Regions from separate parts of the Streptomyces sp. NPDC028289 genome, predicted to be linked through region 3. Evidence: riboswitches for the same ligand, from Rfam matches in the RefSeq annotation. Region 3 holds a riboswitch; each other region holds the start of a gene.
What was found. Region 3 has a riboswitch for cobalamin ahead of ACZ4UV_RS03285 (prenyltransferase/squalene oxidase repeat-containing protein). Riboswitches for the same ligand answer to the same signal wherever they lie in the genome.

Region 1: linked by a shared signal. The riboswitch ahead of ACZ4UV_RS18620 (ribonucleoside-diphosphate reductase subunit alpha) and the one ahead of ACZ4UV_RS03285 (prenyltransferase/squalene oxidase repeat-containing protein) in region 3 are both predicted to bind cobalamin.
Region 2: linked by a shared signal. The riboswitch ahead of ACZ4UV_RS00255 (cobalamin biosynthesis protein) and the one ahead of ACZ4UV_RS03285 (prenyltransferase/squalene oxidase repeat-containing protein) in region 3 are both predicted to bind cobalamin.

Annotation. Positions count from the first base shown of each region.
Region 1 is NZ_JBVHTI010000003.1:986,568-991,153, reverse strand. Features, by position in the region: gene ACZ4UV_RS18630 (NACHT domain-containing protein) at 1-1,287, opposite strand, end outside; gene ACZ4UV_RS18625 (GNAT family N-acetyltransferase) at 1,453-1,959, shown strand; cobalamin riboswitch at 2,012-2,136, shown strand; gene ACZ4UV_RS18620 (ribonucleoside-diphosphate reductase subunit alpha) at 2,259-4,586, shown strand, end outside.
Region 2 is NZ_JBVHTI010000001.1:46,104-50,689, reverse strand. Features, by position in the region: gene cobN (cobaltochelatase subunit CobN) at 1-39, opposite strand, end outside; gene ACZ4UV_RS00260 (cobyric acid synthase) at 36-1,568, opposite strand; gene ACZ4UV_RS00255 (cobalamin biosynthesis protein) at 1,565-2,506, opposite strand; cobalamin riboswitch at 2,608-2,747, opposite strand; gene ACZ4UV_RS00250 (hypothetical protein) at 2,918-3,145, opposite strand; gene ACZ4UV_RS00245 (inorganic phosphate transporter) at 3,164-4,426, opposite strand.
Region 3 is NZ_JBVHTI010000001.1:734,527-739,112, forward strand. Features, by position in the region: gene ACZ4UV_RS03265 (XRE family transcriptional regulator) at 1-1, opposite strand, end outside; gene ACZ4UV_RS03270 (hypothetical protein) at 267-1,316, shown strand; gene ACZ4UV_RS03275 (antibiotic biosynthesis monooxygenase family protein) at 1,411-1,779, shown strand; gene ACZ4UV_RS03280 (phosphotransferase family protein) at 1,776-2,426, opposite strand; cobalamin riboswitch at 2,464-2,606, shown strand; gene ACZ4UV_RS03285 (prenyltransferase/squalene oxidase repeat-containing protein) at 2,721-3,944, shown strand; gene ACZ4UV_RS03290 (SCO2322 family protein) at 3,941-4,570, shown strand.

The DNA of each region.
Region 1 (4,586 bases), on a different contig from region 3:
GGCGTCACGGCGCTCCTGCGGGGCCAGCGCGACATCCTCCCGCAGCTTCCCCTCGCACAACGCCTCGGCCCAGCTCTCCATCAGCCACAGCCGCAGGGTGGCCCGGTCGCGGCCGCGGACGTTCAGGTGATGGGGATCGTGGTGCCGAAGGTCCTGTTCCAGGGCGCCGCGCCGGTGGAGTTCGCGGGCGATCTGGAGGTAGATCGGCGACTCGGTGACCTCCGCCGTCTCCACGATCCAGTCCACCCGGCGCTCGTCGCCCTCCGGTACGCCGGCTTCGACGAAGCGCACCGCCGCCTCCTCGCCGAGCGGTTCCAGTTCGACGATCGCGGCCGAGGTGTTCTCCAGCGGACTGTGCGGCCGGGAGGCGATGACCAGGGGCAGCTTCTCCTCGTGGGCGCGTTCGATGGCCCGGCGGATGATGTTGTCCCGGTTCTGCTGCTGGTGGCCGTCGTCGAGGAGGGCCTCCTCCAGACCGTCGGCGAGGACGACCGGCTTGTCGTCGGCGAGGAGTTGCTGCCAGACCCGGTCGGTCTTGGTGCGCGCCAGGATGCCCTTGGGCGCCTCGTCCGCGAAGCGCCGCCTGGCCAGGAGTTCGAAGTTGAGGTCGGCACCGTCCACCGCGTCGCGGAGCCGGATCGGCACCGGGACGGCGTTCTGGTGGGCCAGGAGTTCGGTGAGCCGTACGAGGACGGCGGTCTTGCCGGCGCCGACGCCGCCGACCAGCAGATAGGGCCGACGCGTGTCGCGCTCCCGCAGCCGTTCGGCGATGACCTGCGCGACCTCGTCCCTGCCCACGATCTCGGCGGTGTCGGGGCCCGCGGTGGGCACCAGCTTGCGGGGATCCCGCAGCGCCTTGGCGAGATAACGCCGTTTGGTCCAGCGGTACCACCAGAACAGGAACAGTGCGGCGGCGACGGAGGCGGCGAGGATCGGACCGACGAACTTGATGACGGTTTCGAAGCCGACGTCGTTGTGCCGCCGCCATCCCTCGAACCAGGTCGTACTGCCGCTGAAGAGGATGTACAGCCCCTCGACGATCCAGGCGAGCAGTGCCAGCACGGCGACGATCCAGATCGCCCTGGTGACGTTGGCGTAGGAGACCCACCGGTGCCACTTCCTGGGACGGGTGGCGCCGCGGTGGGCCTCCATACGGATCGTCAGGGCGTGCCAGCGGCCCACGAGACCGTCTCCGACCCGGTTGCCCGCGCGCCGCAGGCCCAGTGTCGCCATCGGCGCGTCGCGCGGTAGCTCCTTGCCGGGCGGGTGACGGACGACCCTTGTCATGGTGCCTTCTCCTCGCGCGTTCCCGGAGTGGTTCTCGGAACGAAGGGCCCCCGCGGGCACCGGCACCTCCTTCCATGGAAGCACTCCCGGCACAGCCCGCAACCCGGGCGCCCCACCGGGGAAAACGGGAGGTTCCCGCATGCGGGAGTCCGGCAGACTCGCACCATGGACATCACGATCCGGCCCGTGGACCCCACCGAACACGCCGCACTCGGCGAGCTCACCGCCCAGGCCTACCTCCGGGACGGCCTCCTCGACTACGGCGAGGGCGACGCGTACCTGCCCGTGCTGAAGGACGTGGCGAGCAGGGCGGCCGCCGCCGAGGTGCTCGTGGCGGTGGAGGGCGAAAGACTCCTCGGCGGCGTCACCTTCGTCCCCGGCCCCGGCCCGATCGCCGACATCGCCCGCCCCGGCGAGGCCGAGATCAGGGCGCTCGCGGTCGCACACGAGGCCCGCGGCCGAGGTGCCGGCGAGACTCTCGTCCGCGCCTGCATCGACCGCGCCCGGGCCACGGACGGCTGCACGGCCGTCGTCCTGTCGAGCCAGCGCGGCATGCACACCGCCCACCGGCTCTACGAGCGCCTCGGCTTCGTCCGCACACCGGAGCGCGACTGGAATCCCGTGCCGCACCTGGACGACATCACTCTCCTCACCTACGAGTTGACGCTCTGACACCGCCACGACACAACATCTGGGGGTGGCATCGCGGCCCGGCACCAGATGTATGCTCATGCTCGCTGTCGCCGCAGGGGAATCCGGTGTGAATCCGGAACTGTCCCGCAACGGTGTACTTGTGCATGTTCGTGCACAGGAGTCAGTCCGAGGACCTGCCGACAGCACGCCCAGCCACCCGGTTCGGGCGTTCTGACGTCCGGGCCTCGTGGAGTGGGCCAGGGTCTCGACGCGTGCCCGCGCGCTCGTGCTGCCCCCTGCCCTCCGCCAGGCCCGTGCCCAGCGAGGGAGAGCCCCACGTGACCATCGCGCCAGCCGACCCGGCTTCAGCGACCAGCTCTGTGGAATCCGCGGCGGACGACGGTCCCGGTACCGCGTTGCTGCGGACCCTGACCGAGCTGACCGCCGACCTCCCCGACGCCGACCCCGGCCGGGTCGCCGCCGCCGCGTTGCGGGGGCGGTCCGCGCGGGCCGACGAGTCGGAGTTGCGCGAGCTGGCCACCGAGGCCGCCGCCGGTCTCATCTCCGAGGACCCCGCCTACTCGCGGCTGGCCGCACGTCTGCTCACCGTCTCCATCCGCGCCGAGGCCGCCTCGCAGGGCGTGACGTCCTTCGCCGAGTCCGTGGCGGTGGGGCACCGCGAGGGCCTCGTCGCCGACCGCACCGCCGAGTTCGCCCGGCTGCACGCGGCCCGCCTCGACGCGCTCGTCGACCCGGCCGCGGACGACCGCTTCGGCTACTTCGGCCTCCGTACGCTCCACAGCCGGTACCTGCTCCGGCACCCGATCACCCGCAAGGTCATCGAGACGCCCCAGCACTTCATGCTCCGGGTCGCCGCCGGTCTCGCCGAGGACGACACCGTCAGGTCGGTGGACGAAGTCGCCGCGCTCTACGGGCTGATGAGCCGCCTCGACTACCTCCCGTCCTCCCCCACCCTCTTCAACTCCGGCACCCGGCACCCCCAGATGTCGTCCTGCTACCTCCTCGACTCCCCGAAGGACGAGCTGGACTCGATCTACGACCGCTACCACCAGGTCGCCCGGCTCTCCAAGCACGCCGGCGGCATCGGTCTGTCGTACAGCCGCATCCGCTCGCGCGGGTCGCTCATCCGCGGCACCAACGGGCACTCCAACGGCATCGTGCCGTTCCTGAAGACGCTGGACGCCTCGGTCGCGGCCGTGAACCAGGGCGGCCGGCGCAAGGGCGCCGCCGCGGTCTACCTGGAGACCTGGCACTCCGACATCGAGGAGTTCCTGGAGCTGCGCGACAACACCGGTGAGGACGCCCGCCGCACCCACAACCTGAACCTCGCGCACTGGGTCCCGGACGAGTTCATGCGCCGGGTGAACGCCGACGAGCCGTGGTCGCTCTTCTCCCCCGCCGACGTACCGGAACTCGTCGACCTGTGGGGCGAGGAGTTCGACACGGCCTACCGCAGGGCCGAGGCGGCGGGGCTGGCGCGCCGGACCATCCCGGCCCGCGACCTGTACGGCCGGATGATGCGGACCCTCGCGCAGACCGGCAACGGCTGGATGACGTTCAAGGACGCGGCCAACCGGACCGCCAACCAGACGGCCACCCCCGGCCATGTCATCCACTCCTCCAACCTCTGCACGGAGATCCTGGAGGTCACGGACGACGGCGAGACGGCCGTCTGCAACCTGGGGTCCGTGAACCTCGGTGCGTTCGTCGACACGACGGCCGGTGACATCGACTGGGAGCGGCTCGACGAGACCGTCCGCACCGCCGTGACCTTCCTCGACCGGGTCGTCGACATCAACTTCTACCCGACCGAGCAGGCCGGCCGGTCCAACGCCAGGTGGCGGCCGGTGGGGCTGGGCGCGATGGGGCTCCAGGACGTCTTCTTCACACTGCGGCTGCCCTTCGACTCCGCCGAGGCGAAGGCCCTCTCCACCCGGATCGCCGAGCGGATCATGCTCGCCGCGTACGAGGCCTCCGCCGACCTCGCCGAGCGCAACGGTCCACTGCCGGCCTGGGAGAAGACCCGCACCGCGCAGGGTGTGCTGCACCCCGACCACTACGGCGTCGAGTTCACCTGGCCGGAGCGCTGGGCGGCGCTGCGCGCGCGGATCGCGACCACGGGCCTGCGCAACAGCCTCCTGCTCGCCATCGCGCCCACCGCGACCATCGCCTCGATCGCGGGCGTGTACGAGTGCATCGAGCCGCAGGTCTCGAACCTCTTCAAGCGCGAGACGCTGTCCGGTGAGTTCCTCCAGGTCAACTCCTACCTGGTGCAGGACCTCAAGGACCTCGGCGTCTGGGACGCCCGCACCCGGGAGGCGCTGCGCGAGGCCAACGGCTCGGTGCAGGACTTCGTCTGGATCCCGCAGGAGGTGCGCGACCTCTACCGCACCGCCTGGGAGATCCCGCAGCGCGGCCTGATCGACATGGCCGCCGCCCGCACCCCGTACCTGGACCAGGCCCAGTCCCTGAACCTCTTCCTGGAGACGCCGACCATCGGCAAGCTCTCCTCGATGTACGCGTACGCCTGGAAGTCGGGCCTGAAGACGACGTACTACCTGCGCTCGCGCCCGGCGACCCGGATCGCCCGCGCCGCCCAGGCCCGAGCCACCGTCCCCGTCCAGCAGGCGGCCCCCGAGGACGCC
Region 2 (4,586 bases), 690 kb from region 3:
ATCGGTGTCGGCGGTCGACAACAACAACACAGTGCTCATGCGGGCGCTCCCGGTGGGATGAAAGGCAGTCCTTGCGGCGCGCCCGACTCGATGAGCCGCCAGAGCGCGTCCGTGTCCGCGTGCTGTTCGATCAGGTCGCCGAGCCGGTCGAGCTGCTCCTCGCGCAGCGCGGCGAACGAGGTGTCGGGGGCCGGTACGAACCGGCGGCCCGCGGCGGCCGCCACCTCGCGCAGGAAGGCCCGGCGGAAACCGTCCGACTCCAGGGAGCCGTGCCAGTGCGTGCCCCAGGTCTGCCCGACCCGGCAGCCGTCCAGGCTGTGTCCTCTGTCATCAGAGATGAAGGCATCGCCGCCGACGACTTCGGCGACCCCGTGATGGATCTCGTACCCCTCGACCCGCTCGCCGAGTGCCGTCCCCTCCGGCCGGGTAAGGATCTTCTCGGGGGCGAACCGCACCCTTAGGGGCAGCACCCCGAGACCCTCCACCCGCCCCCGCCGGCTCTCGACCTCGTCCTCGATGTGCTCCCCGAGGATCTGGAAGCCACCGCAGATGCCGAGCACCGGCCGTCGTTCGGCGGCCCGGCGCCGCAGCGCCTCGGCCAGCCCCCGCTCCCGCAGCCACTCCAGGGCGCGGACCGTCCCCCGGGTGCCGGGGACGATGACGAGGTCGGCGTCGGCCAGCTCCTCCGGCCGGTCCACGAACCGCACCACGACGCCCGGTTCGGCGGCCAGCGCGTCCACGTCCGTGAAGTTGGACATCAGGGGGATCGCACAGACGGCGACCCGCAGGACGTCCTCCCCGACGGGCGGGGCGACGTTCGACTCGCGCACGGTCCCGCGCAGGGAGACCCGGAGCCCGTCCTCCTCGTCGATGCCGAGGCCGTGCCGGAAGGGGAGGACGCCGTAGGTGTGGCGCCCGGTGAGCCCGTGGAGCATGTCGAGGCCCGGCTCCAGCAGCGAGACGTCCCCGCGGAACTTGTTGACGAGGAACCCGGCGACGAGGGCCTGGTCCTCCGGCGAGAGCAGCGCCACGGTCCCGAAGAACGAGGCGAAGACACCACCGCGGTCGATGTCACCGACGACGAGCACGGGCAGCCCGGCATTCCGGGCGATCCCCATGTTCACGATGTCGGTCCGGCGCAGATTGATCTCCGCCGGACTGCCGGCCCCCTCACAGATCACCGCGTCATACGTGCCCCGCAACTCGGAGAGACAGTCGAGCACGGTTCCGAGCAGCTTCTGCTGCCGCCCGCCGTGGTAGCCGCGCGCGCTCAGTTCGCCGACGGGCTTGCCGAGCAGCACGACCTGACTGCTCTGCTCGCCGCCGGGCTTCAGCAGCACGGGGTTCATGAGCGCGGTCGGCTCCACCCGGCAGGCCTGCGCCTGCATGGCCTGCGCCCGCCCGATCTCGGCACCTTCGCGCGTGACAAAGGAGTTGAGGGACATGTTCTGCGCCTTGAACGGCGCGACCTTCACACCCTGCCGCACCAGCCACCGGCAGATACCGGCGGTGACCACACTCTTCCCGGCGTCGGAGGTGGTACCGGCGACGAGGAGGCCACCGCTCATGACGTACGTCCCTTCGCGACGAGGCGCGCGGCGACGGTCACGCCGAGCGCGAGCAGACCGACACGACGGGAGAGCCGCACCGCCCGCCCGATGTCCACGACCTCCACGGCCCGCCCCTTCTGGTTCAGCACGGGCCGGTGCTCGACCCGCCCCGCATACGACAACGTCCCCCCGAGCCGCACCCCCAGCGCCCCCGCGAACGACGCCTCCACGGGCCCCGCGTTGGGACTCGGATGCTTCGCCGCGTCGGCCCGCCAGGCCCGTACGGCCCCCCGCCGGTCGTCCCCGGCCACCGCGGCCAGCACGGCGGTGAGCCGTGCCCCCGGCCACCCGGCCAGGTCGTCCAGCCGCGCGGAAGCCCACCCGTACCGCCGGTACCGGGCCGACTTGTGCCCCACCATGGCGTCCAGGGTGTTGACGGCCCGGAACCCCACCAGCCCGGGGACGCCGGCCACGGCTCCCCACACCAGCGCGCCCACGACCGCGTCGCTCGTGTTCTCGGCGACGGACTCCACGACCGCACGGGCGATCCCGTCGGCGTCCAGGGCCTGCGGGTCCCGTCCGCACAGATGCGGCAGCCGGGCGCGGGCGGCCTCGACATCGTCGGCCTCCAGGGCCCGCCCGATGCCGTGGGCCTCGCGCGCGAGCGAAGTACCGCCGACCACGGCCCAGGTGGCCGCGCCGGTGAGGACCACGGACGCGGCGGTGGACGGTCGTACGATCCGCTGGGCCACGGCACCCAGCGCCACGGCGCCGCCGGCGCACACGGCGGTGTGCAGCGCGCCCCACCCGCGGTGGTCCCGCCACAGCACCCGCTCCACGGCCCCGGCCACCCGTCCGAACACGGCGACCGGATGCCCCCGGCGCGGATCGCCGAGCAGCAGATCACCGAGAAGGCCGGCGGCGGCGCCGTACGCGAAGACGCGATCGGCACCCATCGGCTCAGCCGGCCGCGGGGTCGGGAACGGGCCGGGTACTCAACCTCGATCGGCAGCCGCGCATGGCGTTATGTCCTCACTCAGGGTGTCCGCGCCCTGGTTCGACGAGACCGGCGGTGAGAGTTCCTGGCTCCCGGGGATTGCTACCCCGGTGACAGTGGCGGGACCGCGCCGGATTCACACCGGCTTCCTCTCTTGCCGCCGTACATGGCTCCGGAAGTCCACCACGCCCCCGGAAGACCCGTCAACCTGGCGTTGACCTGCGAGGGGAGTGTGTGGGAAGGCCCACACCAGTTGCCCGGCGGGGCCTGTGGGGAATGCCGAAGGCTCCTCTCCGGGGGATGGAGAGGAGCCTTCGCGGTGCCGACGAGGCCCTTTGCGCCGGGCCTTCGAGCGACGGGCCTTCTCGTGTCAGGCCTTCGCCACGATCAGGTGGATGCCGTACGCCACGGCCGCCGCGCAGGCCGCGAAGCAGAGGTAGGCGGCCGTGACGGCCAGGGCCGCGGAGCCGCCCTGGGCGGTGGCGCGTTCGCGGGCGGAGAGGCCCTTGATGCCGAGGGTGAAGAGGGTCACCAGGCCCACGGTGGCCACGAGGCTGACGCCGAAGACGGAGCCGATGGCTGCCCAGTCGATGTTCATGTCGGTTCTTCCTCGGGGTCAGACGGTGGCGGCCGGGTCGGTCGCGGGAGCGGCCGGGGCGGAGGTGGAGGCAGGGGCGGGGATGGTGGCGGTCAGGTCGTCCGTGACCGTGACCGCGACCGTGCCCGCGGGCGGCGGGGTCACGGCGGCGATCGCCGTGGTCACCACACCGGCCGGCTCCTCGGTGCCGACGACGTTGCTGCTGTCCACGACCTCGCGGCGGGAGAGCTTCCAGATCGCGGCGCTGGAGGCGACGAGGAAGACGGCGACGACCGCCGTACCCCAGTCGCCGAGGTCCGTCACGGACTCGGCGAGCGCGCCGACCAGCGCGGCGGCGGGGAGGGTGAGCACCCAGGCGACCATCATGCGGGTCGCGGTGGACCAGCGGACCGTGCCGCCCTTGCGGCCGAGGCCCGCGCCCATCACGGAACCGGAGACGACGTGCGTGGTGGAGAGGGAGAAACCGAGGTGGGAGGAGGCCAGGATGGCGGTGGCCGCGCTGGTCTGGGCGGCGAAGCCCTGCTGCGGCTGGAGGTCGGTCAGGCCCGTGCCCATGGTGCGGATGATTCGCCAGCCGCCGATGTAGGTGCCGAGCGCGATGGCGAGGCCCGCGGAGAGGATGACCCAGGTGGGAGGGTTCGAGCCGGGAGCGATGGCACCGCCCGCGATCAGCGCGAGGGTGATGATGCCCATCGTCTTCTGTGCGTCGTTGGTGCCGTGCGCGAGCGAGACCAGGCCGGCGGAGGCGATCTGGCCGGCGCGGTAGCCCTTGCGGGTGGCCTCGTCCTCGGCGTTCTTCGAGAGCGTGTAGGAGAGGCGGGTGGAGAGCGTCGCCGCGAGGCCGGCGACGACGGGGGCGGCGACCGCCGGGAGCAGGACCTTGGTGACGAGCACGTCGCCGTGGACCGCGCCGAAGCCGGCGGAGGCGACGGTGGCGCCGATCAGACCGCCCATGAGGGCGTGCGAGGAACTGGAGGGCAGGCCCACCAGCCACGTCACCAGGTTCCACAGGATGGCGCCGACGAGGGCGGCGAAGATGACCTCGGGACGAATGCCGTTCTCGTCGACGAGACCCTTGGAGATCGTGTTGGCGACCTCCACCGAGAGGAAGGCGCCCACCAGGTTGAGCGCGGCGGACATGGCCACCGCGATCTTGGGCTTGAGCGCACCGGTCGAGATGGTCGTGGCCATCGCGTTGGCGGTGTCGTGGAAACCGTTCGTGAAATCAAACGCGAGTGCGGTTACCACCACAATCGCGAGGATCAGCGAGAAGTTTTCCATTTACCCAGGCAATCTTTCGAGGTCATTGGCTGTTGGACCGTAGGCAACCTGAATGAACGGAAGGTGAACTGGGGCAGTCCTGGTGGTGTATGAGATCGACTTTCGGGGTGACCGTGGGCGGGGTGGGGCGAGGCCGCCGTCCCGGTTCCGGTCCGGCGGC
Region 3 (4,586 bases):
CCAAGGTCCCCCTGGACGCGCGTGATCGGTCGGCCGGCCGAGCGGGGCCGGGCAGACGCGAGGCTATCGAATCACCGGTCCCGCCCACCAGACATGACAAGAACCGCTGCCCAAGAGGGCAGCAATTGTTGACATATGACGGACCGACACGAAAGGATCACGTCACCAGGCCACGGTCGAACCGACCCGCCCCGGGTGCCGCCTATGGGGGAGTGGCATCCGGGGCGACCAGCCGCCCCGCCTCCTCCCGGAAGGTGAGGCGACCGATGCCGCAGCCCGTGCTGCTCCTCGGTGCCGGACACCGGTGCGCGTACGACGAGTTCGTGCTGACGCGCATCGCCGCGGCCCGCCCGGTGCTGCTGGTGGACGCCGCGCCGCCCGCCTGGGCACAGTCGTGCCTGGCCGGTCACCTCGCGGCGGACCCCGGCAAAGGCGGCGCGACAGCGTCGGCGGTGGTACGGTTCGCGGCCCGGCACCGGGTCCGCGGCGTGCTGACCTACTCGGGCGAGTACGCGGTCGCCGCCGCGAGGATCGCCGGGCAGTTGGGGCTGCCCGGCCCCTCCCTCGCCGCGGCCGAAGCCTGTACCGACCCGCCCGCGTTGCGCGCGCTGCTGGCCGCCCGCACCGTTCCCACCGGCGACCCCGGCGACCTCGACGCCCCCGGCGCGCCCCGCGTCTCCGCCGAGACGGTCGTCCTCGACGGCGAGATCCGCATCGCCGCCATCACCCGTACGACCCTGGGCCCGGCGCCCGCCCGGCAGCCGCTCCGGCACACCGTGCACGCCCACGACGGCCTGCTGCACAACCGTTTCCTGCGCCTGGCCGTCGACCGCACCGTGCACGCCCTCGGCGTCGACCGGGGTGTCCTGCACATCGGCCTCACCCTCACCGACCGCGGCCCCCGGGTCACCGACGTCGCCCCGCATCTGCCGGGCGACCTGATCCCGCTCCTCGTCAAGCGGGCCACCGGTGTCGACCTCGCCCAGGCCGCGGCCGCCCTCGCCACCGGCGAGGTGCCCGACACGACGCCCACCCGGCAGCGGGCGGCCGCGATCCAGTTCGCCTACCCTGCCGCCACCGGCCGCCTCGACCGCCTGGACCTCTCCCCCGACGCCGCCCACGAGTCCGGCGCCGACCGCATGCTCCTCACCCAGCACACCGGCACCCACGTCACCGCGGGCCCGCACGCCACCGCCGCCGACCGGCTGGCCCTCTGGGTGGCGCTGGGCGAGACCCCGAACGCCTGCGACGACGCACTGCGCCGCATGGCCCGCCACCTGTCGGCGGAGATCACCCCGCTCGCGAACGCGGCCTAAGGGTTTTGGCAAAGAGTCAGGAGTTCGATCCCGTGTGCATCCCGTTCGGGAAAGAAACTGGATCGCCGGGCGCGTCCCGCCCTACGGTGCCGCCATGAGCAATCACCCGGAAGCGCCTGTCGCGCCCGTCGAGGCCTACGAACCCCCTTACTACGTGGCCGTCTTCACCACGGTGCGGACCCAGGACCAGAGCGGCTACAGCGAGACCAACGCACGCATGGAGGACCTGGTCAAGGACATCCCCGGCTACCTGGGGATGGACCACGCGCAGACTCCCGGCGGGCTGGGCATCACCGTCGGGTACTTCCGCGACGCCGAGGCGCTCACCCGGTGGCGGACCGACGCCGAGCATCGCGCGGCGCAGCAGCGCGGGCGGGCCGAGTGGTACGAGAGCTACACCCTGCACGTGGCGAAAGTGGAGCGGAGCCACGGTTTCACGCGGGGATCGGTGCTCGAAGGCTAGAAGGCGATCGACCGTATCAACTGCCCCGCCGCACCGAGCACTTCGACTTCCCCTCGGCTCATCGTCGGATTGGCCGCCCGGCGGCGCAGGGCCTCCGTCAGTCCCTCCTCTGTCAGTTCGCCGGGGTCGGCGAGCAGGGCCGTCAGCATGTCATGGGCCAACGGGTACGCGCCGAGGGCCACTTGGGCGAGGATCACCGCGGACATGCCCCAGTCGAGTCCGGGCGGCCCGTCCTCGGCGTTGCTCCAGTCGATGACCCGGGGACCGTCGGGGGTCATCATCACGTTGTCCGGATGCAGGTCGAGATGGAGGACCCGGACGCCGGGGTCGGCCGGGTCCCGGCCGGGCACGGTGTGCAGCTCCCGCAGCAGCGAGGCGAGCAGCGCACCGCCCTCCGCCGGGCCCGTCTCCCCCGCCAGCAGCGCCGCCAGCATGGTGGGCCCGGACAGCCGCTCCATGACCAGTTCGGTACGGGACCCGGTGGGCCGTACCCGGGGCGCCGGGTACCCGTACTCCCGTACGTACGTCATCACCGCGCCCTCGGCGGCCGCGTCCCCCCAGCCGTCCCGGTCCCGGCGCAGCACCCAGGCCTCGTCGAGCTCGTACACGTCGGCCGAACGCCCTGAACCGAGCAGTCTCCCCGTCATGGCAGGACCATAACGAAACGGTCCCCGCACAGCCCCCTCTCAGCTTCCCCGGGGCGGCCGGTAAAGTAGCCGGGTCGTCATCACCCGTACGGGGGGAAGCCGGTGCAATTCCGGCGCTGACCCGCAACCGTGAGCCACACGCCCCGTGGCAAGCCGGACCGCCGCGCCCGGGACGTTGATCGGCTCGTGTGCGCCGGCACCCGTCGTCGCACGGCACCGTCGAGGTTTACGGAGCCGAGCCGCCGGGGTCTCCCGCGCTGCCCGGCTCCCCGCAGGGAGAGGCACCCGCCGACCATGACCGTTCTCCGCCGCACCGCCGGAGTGCTGGCCGCCACCGCCGTCATCGGTACCGCCACGCCCGCGACGACCGCACTGGCCGCCGGCAGCACGTCCCCGTCACCGTCCGCGTCGGCGGTGCTCCCGTCGGGGCTGTACGGCGCTACGGACCCCAAGTTCGACGGCGTCTGGCGCCAGTCCCTCGCTCTGCTGGCCCAGCGCGCGGTGGGGGTGACCCCGGCCGTGAAGGCGGTGGACTGGCTGGCCGGGCAGCAGTGCGCGGACGGCGCGTTCGCCGCGTTCCGCGCCGAGCCGACGGCGGCCTGTGACGCCAAGGTGACGGTCGACACGAACAGCACGGCCGCCGCCGTACAGGCACTGAAAGCGGTCGGCGGGCACGACGCCGCCGCGGACAAGGCCGTGACCTGGCTGAAGTCGCAGCAGAACAAGGACGGCGGCTGGGGCTACACCCCGGGCTCGCCCAGCGACACCAACTCCACCGGCGTGGTCGTCGGCGCGCTCGCGGCGGCCGGCGCGAGCGCGCCGAGGTCGCCGTACGACCTCCTCGCCAAGTGGTCCCTCCCGTGCGGCCAGGACGGTGGCGGTGCTCTCGCCTACCAGCCGGACAAGCAGGGGAAGCTGGCCGCCAACGCGGACGCGACGGCGGCCGGCGTGCTCGGAGCCCTCGGCAAGGGGTTCGTGACGACGGCCGGGAAGGCCCCGGCGAAGGGCCCCGCGTGCGCCGACTCCGGCAAGACGCTCACGCGGGAGGAGGTGGCCCGCAACGGCGCCGCGTACCTGGCGGACGCCATGTCCACGACCGGCCACCTCGTCTCCGCGCTCCCCGGCGCCACCCCGCAGCCGGACTACGGCAACACCGCCGACGCGGTCGTCGCCCTGGCCGCGCAGGGCTGGACCGCGCAGGCGCGGAAGCCGTACGCCTGGCTGGAGGCGCACGCCGCGCCGTGGGCGGCGCAGAGCGGGCCCGCGGCCTACGCCGAGCTGGTCCTCGCCGCGCACGCGACGGGTGCGGACCCGCGCGACTTCGGCGGCACGAACCTGGTGACGGCGCTGGACGCGACGGGACCGGCCCCGCAGGCCGCCACCGCGAAGCACGCCGAGAAGCACAGCGAGGGGAAGAAGTCGGGCAACAGCGTGTGGTGGATCGTCGGCACCGGGCTCGTCGCCGGTATCGGCATCGGCTTCCTGTTCAGCGGCCGCCGGAAGCAGCAGCAGCCGTGACCGCGGTCCGTCGTGCGGCGCTGCTGCTCCTGGCCGCGCTGACGCTGTGCGCGACGGCCGCCGGGCCTGCGGCGGCCACCGGCTACCGCTACTGGTCCTTCTGGGAGCGGGACGGCGCGCACTGGACGTACGCCACGCAGGGCCCCTCTACCGCTCAGCCCGCCGACGGGTCGGTCGAGGGGTTCCGCTTCGCGGTGAGCGAGGACTCGGCGGACGCGTCGCAGCCGCGCGGCACGGCGGACTTCGGGACGATCTGTGCGGACACCCCCGCCGTCGGTGGCCGCAAACGGGTGGGGCTGGTCGTCGACTTCGGTACGACGGCGGACGCGCCCTCGGGAGAGCGGCCGCCTGCGCGGCGGACAGCCTGCGCGGTGGTGTCCGAGGACGCGACGACGGCGGCGGCACTGGCGGCGGTGGCGAAGCCGCTGCGGTACGACACGAACGCGTTGTTGTGCGCGATCGGGGGGTATCCCTCCCGGGGCTGCGGCGAGAAGGTGACGGCGACGGCGGGGGCCGGGGGTACGCCGGGCAGCGGACCGTCGCTCGGGCCGGCGGCCGGTGTGGGAGTTGTCGTGCTCCTCGCCGCGGGAGCCTTCTGGCAGACACGGCGGCGCAGAAATGCCTGACACCGCGGGCCGGTGG